Linked DNA regions of Mesorhizobium japonicum MAFF 303099. Each later gene encodes a partner of the first gene's protein in a complex. Links are inferred from orthologs where the notes say so. Each region holds a gene or a part of one and is shown in the gene's direction. Other genes may lie near its edges.

What was found.
Region 2: the proteins of hfq (region 1) and MAFF_RS09410 are in contact, whole or in part, in a crystal structure (PDB 3VU3), measured with the Escherichia coli proteins. The link is inferred for Mesorhizobium japonicum MAFF 303099 from one-to-one orthologs.

Annotation. Positions count from the first base shown.
Region 1 is NC_002678.2:288,440-291,424, forward strand. Bases 36-2,699 are described here. They hold hfq (RNA chaperone Hfq), read left to right. Parts: upstream 36-1,076; coding sequence 1,077-1,322; downstream 1,323-2,699. Other genes in these bases: MAFF_RS02640 (D-amino-acid transaminase), read left to right, coding at 68-931; hflX (GTPase HflX), read left to right, coding at 1,323-2,699. In the rest of the region: more of hflX, read left to right, coding at 2,700-2,714; mazG (nucleoside triphosphate pyrophosphohydrolase), read right to left, coding at 2,773-2,985. UniProt on the Escherichia coli protein: RNA chaperone that binds small regulatory RNA (sRNAs) and mRNAs to facilitate mRNA translational regulation in response to envelope stress, environmental stress and changes in metabolite concentrations.
Region 2 is NC_002678.2:1,718,867-1,722,172, forward strand. The notes cover bases 199-3,183. They hold MAFF_RS09410 (catalase), read left to right. Parts: upstream 199-629; coding sequence 630-2,738; downstream 2,739-3,183. Other genes in these bases: MAFF_RS09405 (CsbD family protein), read left to right, coding at 269-484; MAFF_RS09415 (hypothetical protein), read right to left, coding at 2,850-3,143.

The DNA of each region.
Region 1 (2,985 bases):
AGCATTTGCCGGTTACGGCGGCGGCGGAATCGCATAAGAAAGCCCGAGATTTTTCCAGGGGTCGCCAATGCCGCGCATTGCCTATGTCAACGGGCGCTACGTCGCTCACGCGGACGCTTCCGTGCATATCGAGGATCGCGGCTATCAGTTCGCCGATGGCGTCTACGAGGTCTGCGAGGTGGCGCGCGGCTTCATCGTCGACATGCCGCGCCATCTTGCCCGGCTCAACCGCTCGCTGACCGAACTGTCGATCGCCTGGCCGGTCGCGCGCAACGTGCTGCCGCTGATCCTGCGCGAGGTGGTCAATCGCAACCACGTCGTCAACGGCCTTGTCTATGTGCAGGTGACGCGTGGTGTCGCCAGCCGCGAGTTTGTTTTCCCGTCGGCGGACACCAAGCCGTCATTGGTGGTCACAGCCAGAAAGGCCGATCCGGCGGCTGGAGCAAAGCGAGCCGAAACCGGGATCGCGGTCATCACCGTGCCAGAGAATCGCTGGGACCGGGTCGATATCAAGACCGTCGGACTGCTGCCCAATGTATTGGCCAAGCAAAAAGCCAAGGAAGCCGGTGCGCAGGAAGCATGGTTCGTCGACACCGACGGCAACGTCAAGGAAGGCGGCTCGTCGAACGCCTGGATCGTCACCCGGGATGGCGTCCTGGTCACCAGGCCGGCCGATCACGGCATCCTGCGCGGCATCACCCGCACGACGATGTTCGAAGTCGCGGCCAAGCTCGGCCTGAAGATCGAGGAGCGCGGTTTTTCCGTCGCCGAGGCCAAGGCGGCGCGCGAGGCGTTCATCAGTTCCGCCACGACGATTGCCATGCCGGTCGTGGCCATTGACGGCGATCCGGTGGCCAACGGGCACCCCGGCTCAGTGACACTTTCGTTACGGCAAGCCTTTTTTGACATTGCGGAAAAAAGTCCAGCCTGATAACCGCACAGGTGGAATGAACATCAATATATCTCGTTCTGCTTGTCGTTACTGACGACAAGACGGTGTTTGTGCGCTTGACATGTGCCCGTTAATTTGGCGCATTGGCCTGCAAACCGAAGGGGATCGGCGAAAGACAAGAACAATGGCGGAACGATCGCAAAACCTTCAGGACCTGTTCCTGAATTCAGTTCGCAAGAGCAAGAACCCGCTCACCATCTTCCTCATCAACGGCGTGAAGCTGACCGGCGTGGTCACTTCGTTCGACAATTTCTGTGTGCTGCTGCGCCGCGACGGTCACTCCCAGCTCGTCTACAAGCACGCCATTTCCACGATCATGCCGAGCCAGCCGGTTCAGATGTTCGATGGCGAGGAAAGCCAGGGCGCCTGATTGGCACGTGAAAAGGACGCGGACGCCACGGTTCGCGGAAAACCAGCGCATCATCCCGGGACGGAAGCCAAGGGGCCGACCCGGGCTGTCGTCATTGTGCCCGTGCTTACCCGCCAGCCGCGCGGTGACGACGACACCAACCGCCCACGGCTGACGCGCTCGGCCGACGCTCGCCATGACGAGGCGGTCGGCCTCGCGCGCGCCATCAATCTCGACCCAGTCCATACGGCTGTCGTGACCGTCAACGATCCGCGTCCGGCGACCCTGCTTGGCAGCGGCAAGGTCGAAGAGTTCGCCCAAATCGTTAAGGACAACGACGCGGAACTGGTCATCGTCGATCATCCGCTGACCCCGGTGCAGCAACGCAATCTCGAGAAGGAATTGCATGCCAAGGTTCTGGACCGAACCGGGCTGATCCTCGAAATCTTTGGCGAGCGCGCCCGCACCAAGGAAGGCACGCTGCAGGTCGAACTTGCCCATCTCAACTACCAGAAGGGCCGCCTTGTGCGCAGCTGGACCCACCTTGAACGCCAGCGCGGTGGCGCCGGCTTCCTAGGCGGCCCCGGCGAAACCCAGATCGAATCCGACCGGCGGCAGTTGCAGGAAAAGATCATCAAGCTGAAGCACGAGCTGGAAACGGTGCGTCGCACCCGCGACCTGCACCGCGCCAAGCGCAAGAAGGTGCCATTCCCGGTGGTGGCGATCGTCGGCTACACCAATGCCGGCAAGTCGACGCTGTTCAACCGGCTGACCGGAGCGGACGTGCTGGCGCAGGACATGCTGTTCGCCACGCTCGACCCGACGCTGCGCCGCGTGCGCCTGCCGCATGGCACGCCGATCATCCTGTCGGACACGGTCGGTTTCATCTCCGATCTGCCGACGCATTTGATCGCGGCTTTTCGCGCCACGCTGGAAGAGGTGGTCGAAGCCGATCTCGTCATTCATCTGCGCGACATCTCCGATCCCGACACGGCGGCGCAGGCCGAGGATGTCGAGCGCATCCTGGCCGACCTCGGTGTCGACGCCGGTGACACCAAGCGTGTGATCGAAGTCTGGAACAAGGTCGATCTGCTGGACGAAGGCAACAGGAGCCGCCTGCTTGCCGACGCCGTGGATGGCAGCAAAGGTCCGCCGATCGCCATATCGGCGGTGACCGGCGAGGGCATCGAAGCGCTGAAGGCGGTCATCGAGACACGCATGGCGGGCGAGCTCGAAGACCTGACGGTGACGATCGAGCCGGCACAGTTCGGCCTTGTCGATTGGCTGTATCGCAACGGCGATATCGTTTCGCGCGCCGACAATGAAGACGGCAGCGCCACCATTTCGCTCAAGGCCACGCAAAGCGCCCGCGAAGAAATCGAAAGCCGATTGCGTCGTAAAAACAACGGGTAAGCCGAAGAATTTCCAGTAAAAAGGCGGTTTTCCCTCCGGAATTGTCGGTCTATCGGCCCTATTTCGCGCTCTTCGCTTCCTGCCAGAGCGCTTCCATCTCGTCCAGGGTGGCCTTCTCCAGTGTGTTGCCGGACTTCTCAAGAGCCTGCTCGACATAGTGGAAGCGCGACCGGAATTTCTCGTTGGTGCCGCTCAGCGCGGCTTCCGAATCGAGCTTGAGATGACGGCCGAGATTAACGACGGCGAACAGCATGTCGCCGAACTCGTCCTT
Region 2 (3,306 bases), 1.4 Mb from region 1 along the record:
GAGGCCTTGCGGCCTCGTGCCGAAGATCTGGCTGATTCGTAAGCCCGGAAGCCCGCGGGCCTCTCGTTGTGATGGAACGATCGTCCTCCTGAAAGGTTTTGCAAAAGGCCGGGCGGCGGGACGCCCGACCTACTCCAGAAGGCCCGTCACGATTCGCGTCGGTGGCGGGCCTTTTCGTTTTGCTGCGCTCATGACATGCGGAACCTTCCTGACAAAGCGACGTTGGTCCTCGCCGGTCAGGCAGACAATTCGCAAAAAGGAACATTCCATGGGAAGCACCAGCGACAAGGCCTCGGGTCTCGCCAATGAGGCCGTAGGCAAGGCCAAGGAAGGCGTCGGCAAGGCCGTCGGCAACGACCGCCTGCGCGCCGAAGGCGCGGCGCAAGAAGCCAAGGGCAAGGTCCAGAAGGCCGTCGGCGACGCCAAGTCCGCCGTCAAGGACGCGACCAACAAGACCGCGGCCGCGATCAACAAGAACCTCTGAGGGTACTTTGCTTTCTAAAGAGAAGGCCGCCGTCGAACCGGCGGCCTTTCTTCATTCGCGGATTTGAAATCGGCGGGGAACGCATTGCCACCCCAGAGATTGAGGAACCAGCGCAGCCCGCGCATTGACCCAGGGATTTTCAGTCATGGCGAAGCAAGCATCCAAATTGGCCGGAACGGCCGCGACCATCCACGATCAGAAACTGCAGCGCGGCGAAGGCGGCGAACTGCACCAGACCGCGTCCGGTTCGACAGCCGTACTGACCACCGCACAGGGCGGCCCTGTCTCGGACGACCAGAACTCGCTGAGGATCGGTGCGCGTGGGCCAACCGTGCTCGAGGACTTCCACTTCCGCGAAAAGATCTTCCATTTCGATCACGAGCGCATTCCCGAGCGCGTCGTCCATGCGCGTGGCTATGGCGCGCACGGCTATTTCGAAACCTATGAATCGCTGGCCAAATACACCCGCGCCGACATCTTCCAGCGCGCCGGCGAAAAGACGCCGGCTTTCGTGCGCTTCTCCACCGTTGCCGGCAATAAGGGCTCCGCCGATCTTGCCCGCGACGTCCGTGGCTTCGCCGTAAAACTCTACACGCAGGAAGGCAATTGGGACATTGTCGGCAACAACATGCCGGTGTTCTTCATCCAGGATGCGATCAAGTTTCCCGACCTGATCCATGCCGCGAAGGCCGAGCCCAACAGCGATTTCCCGCAGGCACAGACCGCGCACGACAATTTCTGGGATTTCATCTCGCTCACGCCGGAAAGCATGCACATGATCATGTGGGCGATGTCCGACCGCGCCATCCCGCGCTCGCTGCGCTTCATGGAAGGGTTCGGCGTCCACACTTTCCGGCTGCTCAACGCGAAGGATGAATCGACCTTCGTCAAATTCCTCTGGAAGCCGAAGCTCGGCCTCCAGTCGGTCGCCTGGAACGAGGCGGTCAAGATCAACGGCGCCGACCCCGACTTCCATCGCCGCGACCTCTGGGACGCGATCCACGCCGGGAATTTCCCCGAATGGGAACTGCAGCTGCAGCTCTTCGACCAGGCCTTCGCCGACAGCTTCGACTTCGACATCCTCGATCCGACCAAACTCATCCCCGAGGAGGTGCTGCCGCCGATCGCGGTCGGCCGACTGGTCCTCGATCGCATGCCCGACAATTTCTTCGCCGAGACCGAGCAGGTGGCGTTCATGACGCAGAACGTGCCGCCCGGCGTCGACTTCTCCAACGACCCGCTGCTGCAGGGCCGCAATTTTTCCTATCTCGACACGCAGATCAAACGGCTGGGCAGCACCAACTTCACCCACCTCCCGATCAACGCGCCGAAATGCCCCTTCCACACTTTCCAGCAGGACGGGCACATGGCGATGCGCAACCCGGTGGGCCGCGCCAACTACCAGCCCAATTCATGGGATGAAGGCCCGCGCGAATCTCCGCAAAAGGGCTTCCGATCCTTTGCCGAAGCCGAAGCCGGACCGAAGGCCCGCCTGCGGGCGGAAAGCTTTGCCGATCACTACAGCCAGGCACGCCAATTCTACATCAGCCAGCACCCCGTGGAACAAGGCCACATCGCCTCGGCGCTGACCTTCGAACTGAGCAAGGTGCACACCCCGGTCATCCGCGAGCGCATCGTATCCCACCTCCTCAATATCGATGATGCGTTGGCTCGCAAGGTGGCGGATGCGCTGGGCCTGAAGGCGATGCCGAAGCCCGCCGATGCGGGGGCGCCGACGCGCACCGACCTTCCCGCGTCCGACGCGCTCAGCATCCTCAAGAACGGCCCCGGCCGCTTCGAGGGACGCAAGCTCGGCATCCTGGTGACCGACGGCACCGACGCAGCTCTGCTCAATGCTCTGAAGCAGGCGCTGACCAAGGCCGGCGCCAAGTTCGAGATCATCGCGCCGAAGGTCGGCGGCGCCAAGGCCAGCGACGGCAGCTGGATGGACGCGCAGCAGATGATCGCCGGCGCGCCGTCTGTTCTCTACGACGCCATTGCGCTGCTGGCGGCAAAGCCTGCAATGGCCGGGCTGCTGAGGGAATCGACCGCCCGCGACTTCGTCGCCGACGCCTTTGCGCACTGCAAATTCATCGGCTTCGTCGAGGCGGCGGCACCACTGCTGGACAAGGCCGGAGTTGTCGAGGACGAGGCGGTGATCCCGCTTGCATCCGCCAAGGATGTCGCGGGCTTCATCACCAGGCTCGGCGACCTGCGCCTCTGGGCACGCGAGCCGAAGGTGAAGCTGGGCTGAACCACGAACTGAACCTGGCTGCGCCCACGCGACCGAGGCGCGGCCAGATCCAGCCGCGTGCGCATTGAGGCATCCGTGCAGCCAGATCAGCCAAGACCTGCCGGGTGAGCGTCAGGCGGCGCGGCCGAACTCGTTCTCGACAATGTCGAGCAGCAGGCCATTATTGTCTGCGCCGACGGGTGCCCTCGACCGCCAGTCGCATGCTGAGCGGTCGAACTCGATCGGTGCCGCGTAGAGCTGGGCGAAGCCAAGCACCAGCCGTTCGGCGTCCGCAAGCGACAGGTCGCAATGGCGGCTGGCCAGTCCAGCGGCCAGGACCGGGACGTTGACGATTCCAAGATCGTAAATGGTCTTGATCAGCATGCGATTGAGGTCGTCACGCAGTTCGATCGGGTAGTTGTGCATGGCAAACTCCTGTCCAGCGGACTGGGTTTTCCCTCGCTTTCACCATGCGCTCAGCGATTCGTTAAAGCAAGCAGATTGTCAAAAAAGTATTAATAAAATCAATTAGTTAGTATATTGGGCCAGTGATGCAACCGAAGCATTTTGAGTGGCTGATGCAACAAAT